DNA from 4 places in the Paenibacillus sp. CH40 genome. Region 3 is predicted to be linked to each of the others. Evidence: riboswitches for the same ligand, from Rfam matches in the RefSeq annotation. Region 3 holds a riboswitch; each other region holds the start of a gene.
What was found. Region 3 has a riboswitch for thiamine pyrophosphate ahead of tenA (thiaminase II). Riboswitches for the same ligand answer to the same signal wherever they lie in the genome.
Positions count from the first base shown of each region.

Region 1: it holds a riboswitch for thiamine pyrophosphate, as region 3 does, so the genes downstream of both, NLX73_RS17910 (ABC transporter substrate-binding protein) here and tenA (thiaminase II) in region 3, are expected to answer to the same signal.
Region 2: it holds a riboswitch for thiamine pyrophosphate, as region 3 does, so the genes downstream of both, NLX73_RS05005 (thiamine phosphate synthase) here and tenA (thiaminase II) in region 3, are expected to answer to the same signal.
Region 4: it holds a riboswitch for thiamine pyrophosphate, as region 3 does, so the genes downstream of both, NLX73_RS20290 (ECF transporter S component) here and tenA (thiaminase II) in region 3, are expected to answer to the same signal.

Region 1 is NZ_JANAVQ010000006.1:53,308-57,522, reverse strand. It holds gene NLX73_RS17920 (bifunctional 2',3'-cyclic-nucleotide 2'-phosphodiesterase/3'-nucleotidase) at 1-1,306, opposite strand, end outside; gene NLX73_RS17915 (pyridoxamine 5'-phosphate oxidase family protein) at 1,528-1,962, opposite strand; TPP riboswitch at 2,233-2,342, shown strand; gene NLX73_RS17910 (ABC transporter substrate-binding protein) at 2,535-3,578, shown strand; gene NLX73_RS17905 (hypothetical protein) at 3,586-3,768, opposite strand; gene NLX73_RS25005 (hypothetical protein) at 3,822-3,956, shown strand; gene NLX73_RS17900 (MTH1187 family thiamine-binding protein) at 4,082-4,215, shown strand, end outside.
Region 2 is NZ_JANAVQ010000001.1:1,137,114-1,141,328, forward strand. It holds gene NLX73_RS05000 (ABC-F family ATP-binding cassette domain-containing protein) at 1-1,383, shown strand, start outside; TPP riboswitch at 1,477-1,585, shown strand; gene NLX73_RS05005 (thiamine phosphate synthase) at 1,850-2,443, shown strand; gene thiO (glycine oxidase ThiO) at 2,507-3,655, shown strand; gene thiS (sulfur carrier protein ThiS) at 3,652-3,855, shown strand; gene NLX73_RS05020 (thiazole synthase) at 3,858-4,215, shown strand, end outside.
Region 3 is NZ_JANAVQ010000005.1:272,106-276,320, reverse strand. It holds gene NLX73_RS17240 (NAD-dependent malic enzyme) at 43-1,764, shown strand; TPP riboswitch at 1,857-1,959, shown strand; gene tenA (thiaminase II) at 2,096-2,785, shown strand; gene thiM (hydroxyethylthiazole kinase) at 2,860-3,702, shown strand; gene thiD (bifunctional hydroxymethylpyrimidine kinase/phosphomethylpyrimidine kinase) at 3,699-4,215, shown strand, end outside.
Region 4 is NZ_JANAVQ010000008.1:72,195-76,409, reverse strand. It holds gene NLX73_RS20300 (polynucleotide kinase-phosphatase) at 1-1,142, shown strand, start outside; gene NLX73_RS20295 (TatD family hydrolase) at 1,163-1,960, shown strand; TPP riboswitch at 2,005-2,114, shown strand; gene NLX73_RS20290 (ECF transporter S component) at 2,364-2,960, shown strand; gene NLX73_RS20285 (ABC transporter ATP-binding protein) at 2,960-4,215, shown strand, end outside.

The DNA of each region.
Region 1 (4,215 bases), on a different contig from region 3:
GACCGCCGGCCTTGAACGGAGCGCCTGCCGACAATACTGGAAGTTTTTCGTATTCAGTTCCTTTAAGATGGTTTTGAACATACCATTTCTGTGCATTCGTCACGATTTGAATGGAAGGGTCGTCCTGCACTAATGCAAAATAGCTGGTAATCGGTGCAGTCGTTGTTCCAACAGGTTGACGAATATAATCCAGCGTTCCTTTATGCTCTTCCTTGATCGAATCTGTCAGTTTGTAGTCAGGAGTAAACTGCACAGCCTGGTTTGTGGTACTCACAACCGGACGCACTTCAGACTGAGAATTCGTTACGTGCCACTCATCTTTTTTCTTTTCCAGGCTCAGGTCAATAATTCCCAGATCCTTGCCCCATGAAGAAGCTTCCACGGCCGGCACGCCATTAATGGTTCCCTTATCCAGATCTACGCCGCTCATTTCTTTAAAATCAGGGCCAGGGAAAGATTTATGAGCATGCCCAAACAGAATAGCGTTAATTCCGTCCACCTGGCTCAAATATTTAACGGCATTCTCCATCATTGGCGTTTGTGGCACATCCTCATAACCCGTATGCGCAAGCACGACAATAATGTCAGCACCTTCTGTTTTCATTTGAGGAATAAACTTTTTCGCCGTTTCCACAATATCCTTCGTAACGACCTTATCCTTTAAATTGGCTTCATCCCACTGCATAATTTGAGGTGTGACCAAGCCGATGACACCCACTCTGAGCGCATGCTCTTCACCTTTCTCATCCGTTACCGTTTTATCAAGAATTCGATAAGGGGTAAAATAATTTTTAGTAGCTTGCCCCCCCTTATCAACATAAACATTCGCATTTACGTAAGGAAAATCGGCTCCCTTGAGCGATTTCTCCAGAAAGTCGAGGCCGTAGTTGAATTCGTGGTTGCCCACTGTCGCCGCATCATAGCCCATCAAGTTCATCATCTTGTAGACCGGATGGACACCGCCCTCTTTCTCGAAGGTTTTATTTCTGGCCATATAATCGCCTAATGGATTGCCCTGCAGCAAATCACCGTTATCGAACAGCATGCTGTTTCTCGTTTCACTACGCGCCTGTTGGATCAAACTGGCTGTGCTAATCAGGCCATATTCGTTGGTTTCTTTGTCCGAATAGTAATCGTAGTTCATCAGGGATGCATGAATATCCGTTGTTTCCATGATCCGCAAATTCACTGTAGCGCTATCGCGAGAATTGCTAGCTGCCCAGGTTGGAGCGGCTGAAAACACCAGCATGCTACAAGCTACAACTGTTGCTGTAAACCCTTTAAACCAATTTTTACGAAATAACAAAATATACCCCTCCTCATTAAGGTGTATGCCTCATATACATACTTTTGCACATATATGTAAGCCTTGAACCCACCATTTCTATTTTAATCCAACGCCAGACAAAAGAGTAGTCATTCACTTAAATTATTTATGAAAAAATAATTAATTCTCTCAAAAACAAAAAAACCAGCACACCTCCTAAAAAACTCGGAGATTCACTGGTTTATCCATTTATATTCTCGTTATTTATTCCACACTTGGCGCTCCGTTTGCTGACCCACATACTCAATGCGAGTCGGATTCACGTCCAGAATGACATAATCGGGATCATCCGGTCCGGAAAACCATTCCTTCAAGGAATCGTTCCACACTTGTTTGCGTAGCCCCTCATCAGCTGTAATCTGGACAGTAGCCTCCACTTCTACGACTTCCTTGGTACCGCCAACTTCATAACCCAGCAGTAGATAAGCATTCGGATTATCCTTTAGCTCATCCACTTTATGCGTTTTACGATCTGTCGCCAGATGAATGTTCATTCCATCGTTAAAAAGGGCCATATAGCGTACTTTCGGTTTGCCACCCTCTACCGTACCTAACGAGCAAAATTTGTTGTTATCCAAAGCCTTCACAATGGCTTGTTCTAGTTGGCTACGATCCAATGTTTCCGTTTTACCCACAGTACAACAACTCCTTTTCACGAATTAGAATTCTCTACGGCCATGCCATTGGGCACCAGCCCATCTGAACCTACCTGCGCAGCTGTTCTGAAAATAACATGACCCGATCAGATCGGATTGATGCATGCTCATTTTCAGATCAAAGCTCACAGTAAAAGTGTACCCTGTCGTTCGGCAAATGAACCGCCATCTCTTCCTCCATGCTGGACAGACCCGCATTCAAGGCATATAATCGTCGTAGTAAACCCGAATAAATGAACCCATTAAACCATACAATGCCAGGGGTGCTGGAATCGGCCGGCTGAGAGTGTGTCCCAAGACACTGACCCTTACAACCTGATCTGGGTAATGCCAGCGTAGGAATGCTTAAGCAAGATGTGCCTTTTTTACATAGGACCATCCCTTACTTTGGTATATACAAGCGCAAGCGTCCCGGAACCTCGGGGCGCTTTTTTTGTTGAAGATTAAGTTGTTGGAAAGATTGCGTCCGGCAGATGTTATTTTTATGAAAATGGGGAACATAAGCTGTCTGATTGGACGGATAACGGGTAATTAAAGGAGAGAACACAACGATGAAGCGCATGAAAATGTTAAGCCTGGGACTGATCAGTCTGTGGCTCATGGCCCTGACCCTGACCGCTTGCGGTGGAAGTCCCTCCACATCCCAAGAAGCGGCTCCCGCTACCAACACTCAAACGTCTACTCCGGCAAAGGAGCTCAAAGATGTTAAAGTCGTGCTCGATTGGACACCCAATACGAATCATACGGGACTCTATGTTGCCAAGGACAAAGGATTTTACGAAAAAGCGGGTTTGAATGTCCAAATTATTCAACCTGGTTCAGGCGGAGCCGATCAAATGGTTGCCTCTAATGCTGCACCTTTTGGTATCAGCTACCAAGAAGGCGTCACACAGGCTCGTACGCAAGGCGTGCCGCTTGTATCCATCGCTGCGGTGATTCAGCATAATACCTCAGGCTTCGCAGCCCCGGTAGATCGCGGAATTAAGAGCCCGAAAGATTTTGAAGGTAAAAAATACGGCGGTTGGGGCTCTCCCGTAGAAGAAGCGGTCATGAAATCCATCATGGATTCAGACAAAGGCGATGTGAGCAAAGTGAAGATCGTCAACATGGGCAATGCAGACTATTTTACAGCCGTGAAGCGGGATATCGACTTTGCCTGGATTTTCTACGCATGGACCGGAATTGAGGCCCAGCTTCGAGGTGAGCCATTGGATATGCTGTATGTAAAAGATTATTCCAAAAGCCTCGATTACTATACACCTGTAATTGTGAGCAACGAACAGACAATAAAAAATGATCCAGAGCTAGTCAAAGCGTTCATGGACGCTACCGCACAAGGCTATGAATACACTATCGCCCATCCAGAAGAAGCCGCGAACATCTTAAGCAAAGCTGTACCGGAGCTGGATAAAAAACTGGTACTTGCCAGCCAAAAATGGCTAAGCCCGCGTTATCAGGACGATGCCGCGCAATGGGGTGTGCAAAAAGCGGAGGTATGGCAAAACTATTCGGACTGGATGTACGAACGCAAGCTGCTCAGCAAGCCTTTGGAAGTCGATAAAGCCTTCACAAACGACTTCTTGCCCAAGCGTTGATCATTTGTTAAAACACTAAATAAGACTGAACTAGAGAAGTGAACGAAGCGCCACTACGCAGTCGGATGGTGCTTCCCATCGCTGTTGTACCCAGATTTCTTTTATGAATATCCAGAGGTTGAAATCTGGGTACAAAGGCGAACGCTAACGCTTGTACAGCACCATTCCGCCCACTTCGTTCTCGTTCCACTTGGTTTATTCTTTAGTCTCATAGTGTCTAAGCGCAAAAGCAGGTACGCTTATGTGAGAAAAATACAAAATAACGTACAACCTAGCTTTAAAAATAAGGTGCTTTTTAAGGCGGTTGGCAGCGTAGCGGTTCATTTGAATCTGGAGAAGCGCAGCGTTCGCCTTTGCCGTGGGATTCTTACCTTTTAAAATTTATTCAAAGAATCCCACGGCAACAGCGATCGTAAGATCAAATGAAACGCGAAGCGGTCTCACCCGCTTTAAACCACCCTATTTTCTCAAAACAACTCCACAATAAAGGACAGGTGAATTTCATGGCTAACACACTGCTCAGTATTCAAGTAATCCCTAAAACTCCTAATAACGAGGACTCTTACCCGTATGTAGATAAGGCGATTGAGGTCATTCAGCGCTCCGGCGTCAAACATCAGGTGAATCCATTGGATAC
Region 2 (4,215 bases), on a different contig from region 3:
GGTAAAGTGGAATGGACTCCACGTGTACGTTACGGTTATTTGGATCAGCACACCAAGCTGACACCGGGCAAAACGGTACGTGATGTATTAAAAGACGCCTTTCTTCCTTTGTTGGAATTGGAAAAGGAAATGATGCAGATTACTGACAAAATGGGGGATGCTTCTCCTGAAGAGTTGGAAGTGTTGCTGGAACAGATGGGTGAAATTCAGGAGCAACTGGATATGGGGGATTTTTACCTCATTGATGTGAAGGTTGAAGAAATGGCGAATGGACTAGGTCTGTCGGCCATAGGACTGGATCGGGATGTATCTGCACTTAGCGGCGGGCAACGAACAAAAGTGCTTCTTGCCAAGTTGCTGTTGGAAAAGCCGAATGTCCTGCTGTTGGATGAGCCTACCAACTATTTGGATGTAGAGCATATTGAATGGCTTACGCGCTATTTGAAGGATTATCCCTATGCTTTTATCCTTATTTCACATGATACTGAGTTTATGAACCAGGTCGTTAATGTTATTTACCATCTTGAATTTGCCAAGATGACCCGTTATTCAGCTAACTATGAAAAGTTTCTTGAAATGGCGGATCTGAACAAAGCTCAGCATATTGATGCTTATGAGAAGCAACAGGACTTTATTAAGAAACAGGAAGATTTTATTCAGCGTAATAAAGCGCGTGCTTCTACCTCAGGCCGAGCAAAGAGCCGTGAAAAGCAGCTTGATCGGATCGAACGTATTGATAAGCCTGAAGAAGCCGCAAAACCAACCTTTCAATTCAAAGAGGCACGTGCAAGCGGAAAGACGGTATTTGAGGGTATTGATTTTGAGATTGGTTATACACATGCCCTTTTGCCTAAGATGTCCATGACGATTGAACGTGGCGAAAAAATTGCAATTGTCGGCTACAACGGTGTCGGTAAATCGACATTGCTCAAAACCATATTGGGAAAAATTCCGCCAATCAGTGGAAAAACCTATCAAGGTGATTTTTTGCAGCCCGCTTATTTTGAGCAGGAAGTAAAGGCAGAGAAAATTACACCGATTGACGATGTGTGGAATGAATTTCCGCATTTGAACCAGCATGAAGTACGAGCGCATTTGGCGCGCTGCGGTTTGAAAAATGAGCATATCACACGTCCGCTATCTGCGCTTAGTGGTGGAGAACAGGCTAAAGTCCGTCTTTGCAAACTGTTAATGCGTGAAAGCAACTGGGTATTGTTCGATGAGCCTACCAACCACTTGGATGTAAAAGCAAAGGATGAGCTGAAACGTGCCTTGAAGGAATACAAAGGGACGGTATTGCTTGTATCTCACGAACCGGACTTTTACGAGGATTGGGTAACCAAAACGTGGAATGTGGAAGAGTGGTCAAGTAAAGTTAACTAAAATCAGTTAAATCCAGTTCTGCATATTTCACACGAAGTGGGGTTTGCAGAATTAGGAAAATATGCTAAGCTATCTATAGCTTATACAATAAAATAGTCACACTAGGGGAGCCGCCGATGCGGCTGAGACGGAATAAATGGATTTCGGACCCTTTGCACCTGATCTGGGTTATGCCAGCGTAGGGAAGTGAGCGCCGTACAAACAAGGCAACACCATCTTTATTTTGTTTGTGCGTGGGACGATACACGTATACGGATATCATGGTCCGTTCGATTATTGGACGTTCGTTAAACCACTTCCTTGGGGAAGTGGTTTTTTTGCGTTTCGTTCATTTTAAGTTGTTCGAGCTTCCGTAGACGGATTCACATACAATCCCCTTTCATTACTGCTGGTAGACGTGGCTGCTAAGCTTAGATCCTTTAATCCAATGTGAGGTGAAGACAAAATCGAATTACACGCAATTTCGATGGAAAAGGGCACTTTTGCACAAGCCGCCCGAGTGGCTGCTATGATTTGTCCGTATGTTCATTATGTACACGCACGTTTAAAACAGAATGGTGCCTCTGCATTGCTTTCTTTGACTCGCAGCATGGTGGAGCAGGAAGTTCCTTTGCAACAAATTGTAGTAAATGATCGTGTGGATGTAGCTTTACTTACTTTGGTTGGAACCGTCCAGCTACCAGCTAATGGATTACGTGTTGTGGATGTGAAAAGCCTACTTTCAAAGAGTACACGCTGTGGAGTGTCTGTGCATTCCTTGGAGGAGGCGCAGACTGCCGAGCAGGCAGGAGCAGACTATGTACTTTATGGTCACGTATATGAGACCCATTGTAAGCCCGGTATTGTACCGCGGGGTTTAGCTCAGCTTGAACATATTTGCAGGCTGTCGAACATTCCGGTGATCGCGCTGGGCGGCATACAACCGCACCATATCCCGGAGCTTTATATGGCCGGAGCAAGCGGAATTGCGGTGATGTCTGGTATATGGGAGGCTGAGTCGCCCGTTGCAGCTGCGATGGAATATAGGCGAATGGCAGATCTTGTAGTTCACAGCCTGTAGCGAGAAAACGAGAGTAGAGGCAAGCTGAAAGCAGAATGTTTATGGAGAGGAGACACGGAACAAATGCTAAAGATACACACAGAGGCAAGAGCGATAGGACATGCTGAATGCTTGGTCATAGGTGGAGGTGTCATCGGCAGTTCCATTGCTTATCATGTGGCCAAGGAGGGAAGAAGTACGATCATGCTGGAACGATTGATCCCGGGTGAGGGAGCCTCAGGAGCAGCAGTTGGAATGCTGGCAGCGGAAAGTGAAGAGTTCACCGACTCTGAGCTGGCACGATTTGCTCGCAAAAGTCGAGATGCATTCCCTGAGCTTGTCTGTGATCTGGAGCGTTTGTCGGGTATTTCGGTGGAATTCCGTACAGAAGGATTTGTGACCCCTTTCCGTACGGAAACCGAAGGCCAAAAACGCTGGAAAGCTGCTAAAACGCGAGAGGATGATTGTCCTATCTGGTGGGATGCGAGGGAATTGGCCCGACGAATTCCAGGTTTGGATGAACAAGCGATCGGAGCAATATATCGTTCAAAGGAGACACAAGTGGCTCCTGTCCAGCTTTGTCGTGCTTATGCAGGTGCTGCTGCGGTGCTGGGAGCAACGGTATGGTCTGGTACACGGGCAGAGCAACTGATCATTCAGGATGGTCGAGTTTGCGGTGTCCGAACAGATAGCGGCTTTTTTTCCTGCGATCAGGTCATTATTGCTGGAGGCTTGGATAGCATGAAATTACTGGCGCAGGTTGGGTTTGAATATCCACTTTATCCGGTCAAGGGCGAAGCGGTAGCGGTCTCCTTGAAGGATCACCCATTAGAATACACCATTTATGCTGATGATATTTACCTCGTGCCTAAACAGAATAACGAGCTTTGGATTGGGGCAACGAGCCTTCCGCATCAATATGACGAACAAGTGACCGTAGGAGGCTTGGAGGGCTTGCTGGCACGTGCCTCTGCCTGGCTGCCGCGCGTCCGTGAAGCTTCTTTTATACGCACTTGGGCAGGCTTACGTCCGCAGGCTGCATCAGGTCACCCTTTTATAGGCACTGTTCCTGGGGTCGAGGGCGTATATGCTGCAGTCGGGCATTATCGCAACGGTGTCCTGCTGAGTGATGCTACCGGGCGTGCGATGGCAGCTATGCTTAATGGGGCTGGTGCAGCAGAACTTGGGATAAGTAGTTTTTCTTCTGAGCTCCTCAAGGAGAAAAGCTTATGAAGCTGACGATTAACGGCCAGAGCATGACCTTTTCTAATCGAATCACTCATGTGAATCAATTGCTACATGAGCTTGATGTAAAGGTGAAAACCGTAGTGGTGGAGCTGAACCGGCATATATTGAGCCGTGAAGATCATGATGAAGCGGTACTGAAGGATGGAGATTGCCTAGAGATTGTACATTTTGTGGGAGGCGGTTGATTATGTTAACCATTGGAAAAGCATCTTTTACCTCGAGGTTGTTGTTGGGAACAGGAAAATTCTCTGATCTGGATATCCAATCCCAAGCCGTAGAGGCTGCTGAGACGGAAATATTGACGTTTGCTGTACGGAGATTGAACTTGGAGGAACGGGATAAGCAGCATTTTCTCGATATGCTGGATTTGAGCCGGTATACACTTCTTCCCAACACAGCAGGGGCTACAACAGCAGAGGAGGCGATTCGTATTGCCCAATTGGCAAAAGCCTCCGGCCTGTGCGATATGATAAAGGTGGAAGTCATTGGGGATAGCAAGACACTGCTACCTGACCCTTTTGAAACGTTGAAAGCTAGTGAAAAGC
Region 3 (4,215 bases):
GTTATGAATAGTTATGAAAATGAACAGAAGGAAGGTCTTTCTATGGAAGCATTTTATGTCAATCGCGATGGGTCATTATCTACTCCATTACGGGGAAAGGATGTGTTGGCAAATCCCCTTTTGAACAAAGGTGTCGCTTTTACAGAAGAAGAACGCAAGGAGCTGGGTTTGGAAGGAATCCTTCCTCCAACCGTCCTTTCATTGGAGAAACAGAGCGTACGGGCATATCAGCAGTTTCTGGCACAACCCACCATGCTGCGAAAAAATGCTTCTCTCAACGACCTTCACAACCGAAATGTCGTACTCTACTATCGGCTGCTAACCGATCATTTGAGTGAAATGCTGCCCGTAGTCTACACGCCGACCGTAGGAACCGCGATTCAAGAATATAGTCACGAGTACAACCGCCCTGGAGGCATATATTTGTCGATAGATAACCCGAACGGTATTGGACAAGCATTCCATAATTCTGGTTTGAGCGGCCATGATGTGGATCTGATCGTCGTGACAGATTCCGAAAGTATTTTGGGAATTGGTGACTGGGGCGTCGGGGGGATTAACATTGCTATCGGCAAGCTTGCAGTGTATACGGCTGCGGCAGGCATTCATCCCGGGCGGGTGCTGCCAATTGTACTAGATGTAGGTACAAATAATGAAAAGCTGCTGAATGATCCACTGTACATCGGAAACCGCCATAAACGGGTTCGCGGAGAAGCCTATAACCAGTTTATTGATACTTTTATCAGCAAAACGTTAGCGCAATTCCCAAAGGCGCTTTTACATTGGGAAGACGTGGGTAGCGTAAATGCACGCCATATTATAGGAAAATACGGTCAAAGCATACTCACCTTCAACGATGATATACAAGGTACAGGAGCGGTGACCTTGGCTGCGATTCTTTCGGCGGTGGGTGTCACCAAGACTCCGCTGCGTGAACAAAAAATACTTGTTTTCGGCCCAGGGGCAGCAGGAATCGGTAATGCTGATCAAATTCGGGGTGCTATGATCGAGGACGGCCTTTCCGCAGAAGATTCCTTCAAGTCCTTTTGGGCCTTTGATTATCGCGGGCTGTTAATGGAAGATATGGAAGACGTATTGGAGTATCAGAAACCGTATGTGCGCAAAAAGGATGAAGTCAGCTCATGGACCCGGTCGGGTGACGGCAAAATACCACTGCTAGAGGTCATCCGTCAGGTGAAGCCTACGATATTGATTGGAACTTCCGGTGTAGCAGGTGCCTTTTCTGAAGAGATCATCAAGGAGATGGCGAAACATGTAGAACGCCCGGTCATTATGCCCATGTCCAATCCTACAAACCTTGCAGAAGCAGTACCCGAGGATTTGATCCGGTGGACCAATGGCAAAGCACTGATTGCAACCGGAAGTCCTTTTGAGCCCGTCACCTATAACGGTACGAAATTTGAGATTGGACAGGCGAACAATGCCTTTGTTTTTCCGGGACTGGGTCTGGGTGCGATTGTGGTTAAAGCCAAAAGGATTACCCCTGCGATGTTTACAGCGGCAGCAGTTGCTGTTGCCAATGGTGTAGATTCGAATACGCCTGGCGGTGCACTACTCCCTCATATCCGAAAATTACGCGAAGTTTCGTACGCTGTTGCGATTGCGGTTGCAAAAGCCGCGATACAGGATCAGGTAGCTCAGGCGCACATTTCAGATGTGGAACAGGCTATACGAGATGCAATGTGGAAACCGGAATATGCCAAGGTCAAAGCTGTGGAAAGTGTAATTCATCACCCTCACTAAGCTCAAAACACCTAACTAGAGGAAATTTCATATTTTGCACACTATGTTTGACATAGCGTATGAACGTATGTACAGTAATAGTCAAAAGAATAGAAGTCCACTAGGGGAGCCGCTATGGCTGAGACAAGAACGTATCTTGGACCCTTTGAACCTGATCTAGTTCGTACTAGCGTAGGAAAGTGGAGCCTTCGTATATAAGCTTTCAAGCGTTTTTTGCGTATTGGGCCTATTGTTGAAGCCGCTCCATTTCTCCGGGGCGGCTTTTTAGCGTTGTTCCGGAATTATATTCTTACAGGACTTCTTGCTCTTCAATTTGATGGAGGTGGGGAAATTGAGTTTTACAGAAGAACTCCGTCGGCAGGCGGACGGCATTTTTCAAGCGATTTTTGAGCACCCCTTTGTGAGAGGTATTGCTGAAGGAAGTTTGACAAGGGGACAGCTGATTCATTATGTAAAACAGGACTTTGAATATTTGAACGCCTACATGCGGATATACGGCATCGCAATCTCCAAATGCACGAATCGGGAGGACATGGCTGTATTTAATGAACAAATCTCTTTTATTCTCCACAGCGAGGTTCATCCGCATCAAAATTTCTGTGCTGTCGCAGGGGTGACCTATGAAGAGTTGCAGGGATATCCGCTCGCTCCGTCGGCTCATCACTATATCCGTCACATGCTGACGGTTGCGCATGAGGGTAGCCTGGGCGAGATCTTGGCTGTGCTGCTGCCATGTATGTGGACGTATGCCGAGATTGGTCGCAGGCTGCTGGATGAAGTAAAGCCGGATGAGTCTCATCCGTTCAATGAATGGATTGGCTTCTATGGAGACCAGCTTGATGATACAACACTCAAGTTCCGAGAACGTGTAGATGCTTGGGCGGAAGACGCAACGACTGCTGAGCAGGAGCGGATGATTGAGCATTTTATACTGAGCTGCCAGCTGGAATATAAGTTCTGGGATATGGCTTATAAGCAGGAAGAATGGCCGGTCCAGATGCAGGCAGCGGTCTTGGAATAGTCAGCCTGGCGATTCGATGCGTGAAGTACGGTTAATGCCCTGTTGAACCACCAACTATAGAGAGGATAATCATTATGAGTACATGGGAAAAAAGTTATTCGGATCTCCTGACGAAGGTACAAAACAGCAAACCCCTCGTTCACAATATGACCAATGTGGTAGTCACCAACTTTACGGCCAACGGTCTGTATGCATTGGGCGCCTCCCCGGTGATGGCCTATGCACCTGAGGAAGTAGCAGATATGGCAAAAATAGCAGGCGCCGTCGTGTTAAACATCGGTACACTGAACCGCGAACTGGTGGATGCCATGATCATTGCTGGACAATCGGCGAATGCACACGGTGTTCCGGTGCTGCTAGATCCGGTCGGTGCGGGAGCAACAAGCTTTAGAACTGAATCGGCACTGCGAATCCTGAGTGAAGTCAAAATCTCATTGGTGCGGGGCAATGCAGCCGAAGTCGCACATCTTGTTGGAGAAGCGCGTGAGATTAAAGGCGTAGATGCCGGTGACAGTGCTGACAGCGGCCATGTCGATCTGGCAATTCGGGTTGCTCGAACGCTCAATACGATGGTTGTCATTACTGGAAAAGAGGACGTCATCACTGATGGGGCCGAAGCACGAATGATTAGCGGCGGAGACGCGCTGCTCACGAAGGTAACCGGAGCAGGCTGCCTGCTGACCTCTGTGTTGGGTGCCTTTGCAGCTGTTGAACCCAACCTGCTGCTCGCAGGTACAGCAGGTTTGGCATTTTACGGTGCAGCAGCTTCTCGAGCCGCAGCACGTACCGCAGAGCTGGGGCCCGGCAGCTTCCAGATTGCCTTTCACGACGAGCTGGCCAAACTGCATACAGGTTCACTAGAGGGGCATGTCTCGATCCATGAAGCCGGAACAACAGCAGCAGGTGGTGCGCGATGACAGACGTTCGTGTACCCAGAGCGCTGACGATTGCTGGTTCGGACAGTGGCGGCGGGGCCGGAATTCAAGCCGATCTCAAAACCTTTCAAGAACTTGGCGTATACGGCATGTCGGCTATTACGGCTATTACCGTACAGAATACCTTAGGAGTCCACGGCGTATATCCGCTACCAGAGGAAGCAACAGCGGAACAGATCGAAGCCGTAGGATTAGACCTTGGAGTGGATGCCCTGAAGACTGGCATGCTGTTTAATGCCGGCATCATCCGTCTTGTGAGCGAGCAGATCCGAAAGTTCGGCTGGAAAAAGGTCGTCGTCGATCCCGTGATGATTGCCAAGGGAGGCGCTGAACTGCTGCAGCTGGAAGCGGTGCAGGCTTTGAAGGACGACCTGCTCCCCTTGGCCCTGGTCGTTACACCGAATATCCCGGAGGCGGAAGCCCTGACAGGGATCAGTATCGATACGATGGAGGATCGCCGCGAGGCTGCGAGACATATTAGCAGTATGGGACCAA
Region 4 (4,215 bases), on a different contig from region 3:
TCAAATCCGCTATAGATACCGTGTCACATGTGACTGTACCCATGGAGGAGCTGGTGTATATTCCACCGACGATGAGTCCTGCTCCAGCGGTGTCTGCAGAGGCAGGATATCTGGAGCATCCACGTGAGGCGCTGGCTTATTATCGTGGGCAAGGAGTACAAACGATGGTGGCCGAGAAAAAACATATGGGTAGCCGGGCTATTTTGCTATTATTCAAAAACGAACAGGCTGCTGTTCAATATGTAGGCTACCCGACATTGGGCACGATCTACAGTCGGAGCGGGAGAGCTTTCTTTGAACAAAGCCTTGGGAAGCAAGTGCTGGAGAAGCTGAATGTGGATCTACGGACTACTGGATATTTTGAACGGAACCAGACGGATTTTGTGTTGCTGGATGCGGAAATTGTACCGTGGAATCTCAAGGCTCGGGAACTGATTGCTGCACAGTATGCCCATGTGGGGGAAGCAGCTCTGCTGGATCGCAGTAAGCTGGTAGACAAGCTGAAGCAGGCAGAGGTTGCAGGCCGAGAGGTTGGAGACTGGTTGGAGGAAATGGAACAGAAGTACGCGAATGCCGTAACGTTTCAAGAGGCTTTTCAAAAATATTGCTGGGATGTGGACGGTCTGGATGAAATTCGTATCGCACCGTTCCATACGCTGGCACACAGCGGAAAGACTTTTTTCGACCATTCTCATATTTGGCATATGGAGCAAAACCGTGAGCTGGCTGGGCTGTCTTCCCTGTTTATGGAGACAGAGTATCGCGTGATCACGGACGAAGCAAGCGAGGAAGAGGTCATTCGCTGGTGGAACGAGATGACAGAGGATGGTCATGAGGGGATTGTGATCAAACCGGAACGCTTTTTGATGAAAAATCGGGACAAGATGATTCAGCCTGCAATCAAGGTGAGAGGCCGGAAGTATTTGTACATCATTTACGGTATGGACTATCTTGCCCCTGAGAATTTAAAGCGTCTGAAGCAGCGTCGAACGAACAAAAAGGAGCGTCATGCCCTGATGGAAGGAGCGCTTGGTATGGAAGGCGTGGAACGTTTTGTCCGCAAGGATACGGTAGATCGTATTCATGAATGCGTCCTTGCCGCGCTATCGCTGGAATCGGAGCCGATTGATCCGAGATTGTAGTTTGCGAAGGAGGGATTGAGATGGAAAGGGGTACACCGTTAATTGATATTGGTGTGAACTTGATGCACCGTTCGTTTCATGCAGATCGGGAACAGGTGGTAGAGAGAGCCGCGGCTGTAGGAATTTCACCGCTGATTATTACCGGGACCAGTGTCCGCAGCAGTCGGGAGGCTTCTCAGTATGCAGCACGTTATCCGGGCAAGCTGTATGCGACAGCTGGCGTGCATCCCCATGATGCCAAAGACTGCAACGCAGACACGATTCAGCAGCTCCGCCAGTTGGCAGGTCAGCCGCAGGTTGTATCCATAGGGGAATGCGGATTGGACTATAACCGTGATTTTTCGCCACGTGATGTGCAGCGTCGATGGTTTGGGGAGCAAATCCAACTGGCGGGTGAGCTGAATATGCCGTTATTTCTGCATGAACGAGATGCACATGAGGACTTTGTCGCTATGCTTCGGGAGTATCAAGGGCTTGTGGATAAAGCGGTAGTGCATTGTTTTACTGGCACTGAACAGGAATTGCATACGTATGTAGAAATGGGACTGTATATCGGGATCACCGGCTGGATTTGCGACGAACGGCGTGGCAAACATCTGCGTGAACTGGTCAGAGATATTCCCTTGGACCGTCTGATGATTGAAACGGATGCTCCATTTTTGACCCCGCGTAATTTGCCCGTGAAGCCCAAAGAAGGGCGTAATGAGCCCGTGTATCTCGCTCATATTGCTGCTACGGTTGCCGAATGTACAGGTCGAAGCATGATGGAGATCGAAATCGCGACGACGGAGACAGCCAAACGTTTCTTCGGATTATAGGATTGTCAAAGCCATAGATGTGGTATATATTATAGTGAATTAAAAGAGCATTGTCGGGAGCTTGAGAAAGTCAGGCTGAGAGGGTGGCCCTTGCCACTGACCGTAAAATCTGATCTGGGTAATGCCAGCGTAGAGAAACCAAGAACACTATACAGGAATGCCGCTTGTTTTGCGGTTGTCGATAGATTCAATGTATGTCCTAGCATTTTACCTTGACCCTGACTTTGGCTTGGTATCAGTGTAGTAGCTTAGACTACTGGTTATATAAGGCATATCGACGAATGATGTTTTGTATGGTGCTTCACCTTTTACTGCGCATAAAGCTTGCCTGGAGATTCAGCTCCAGACAAGCTTTTTTTATGGCCAAGAGGCCAATTATAAGGAAAAAGGGGAGCACGCAATAATGAATACTGCTGTAAGAGCGTCCAAAGGGTTGAAGCTGACTGATATTTTGGTCACGATTGTGATATCTGTTGTGTTCGGGTTGGTCTACAAAATATGGGGACCTGCCTATGATTTGATGAAACCATTTGGTCTACACGCCGAGCAACTGATGTATGGCATGTGGTTTATGGCAGGCACGTTTGCTTATCTCATCATTCGCAAGCCGGGTGTTGCGATTTTGGCAGAGGTGGCAGCGGCAACGGTCAGCGCTTTTTTGGGAAGCGAATGGGGCATGTCCACCTTGTACTATGGCCTGCTGCAAGGCTTGGGAGCGGAGCTGTTTTTTGCAGCTTTTCTGTATCGGAACGCAAACCTGTGGGTTGCTTCGTTAGCTGCGGCCGGGGCGGCTGTCACTTCTCTGATTTTAGACTTCAGTTACGGGTATATTGATCAGCTATCGACCTGGAACTATGTTTTGTATATTGGATTTCGGATGATTGGCAGTATTGTGATTGCCGGGGTATTCGCGTTCTATCTGGCTAAGGCATTGGAGGTAACCGGAGTTACACAAAGTTTGAGACCTGCAACGGAACAAGATTATAAGGGGCTGGATTGATGAGCCGGGCAACCGAAGATGTGGTGGCTTCGATCACCCGTCTACGGTTGAAATTCCCTGGTGAGCAAGAGCTGCTTTTTCACAATATGTCTTTGTCTGTCCACAAGGGGGAAAAGCTGCTGCTACTGGGACCGAGTGGATGCGGTAAATCAACACTGCTCCAAGTGTTAAGCGGTCTGATTCCACGCACGATAGAAGTGCCCATGAAATGCGATGCTGCTGTAATCCCAAGTGTCTCAGGTATTGTATTTCAAGATCCTGATACGCAGTTCTGTATGTCATATGCAGACGAGGAACTGGCTTTTGTGTTGGAAAATAATCAGATTCCCCGGGAACAGATGCAATCCCGTATTCGCGAGCTGCTGATACAGGTTGGTCTATCGACGGATGATATACACATGCCCATTGGCAACATGTCACAGGGAATGAAGCAGCGTCTGGCGATTGCGTCTGTGCTGGCTATGGAGCCAGAAGTGCTTTTTTTGGATGAGCCCACGGCTTTGTTGGACGAGGAAGGCACCACACAGGTATGGGATACCATTCGCAACATTTCGGTAGACCAAACGCTGGTGATCGTAGAGCATAAAATTAATGAAATCGTCCACGATGTGGATCGGATTGTAGTGCTTTCTGCTCAAGGGGAGATCATTGCGGATGGAAGGGCGGAAGAAGTATTTCATGTGCATCGGCAGGCATTGTCCGAGTATGGCGTGTGGTACCCGGGAGTATGGAATGAATCGTCTTCGCCACGTTGGAGTGAATCAGTGACACAACAGAGTGGTGCGGGGACTGATTTGCTGGAGCTGGAACATTTTAGCGGCCTCCGCAGTTTAAGTCCAGTGATTTATGTGGAGCATGCGCAGGTGAAGCCTGGCGACTGGATTGGCGTGGTCGGTGAAAACGGGGCTGGCAAAAGCTCGCTGCTGCTCTCCATGATGCGTTTACTTCGCACACAGGGACGTTATAGCGTGCGCGGAATTGAGGCAGGCAGTACGGAACAACTGGCAGAGCGTATCGGGTTCGCATTTCAAAATCCCGAGCTGCAATTCGTAGCGCATACCGTACGAAAGGAACTAGAGTATTCGTTACCGAAGAGCTTGTTTAGTGCTGAACAGTGCCGGGAGCGGGTGGATCGGATGCTCGTACAGTTCGGATTGGAGCGGCTGGACGAGCGTCATCCGTATCAGCTTTCATTAGGCCAAAAAAGACGGTTGAGTATTGCTACGGCCATGATCCGTGAGCCGGAAGTGCTGCT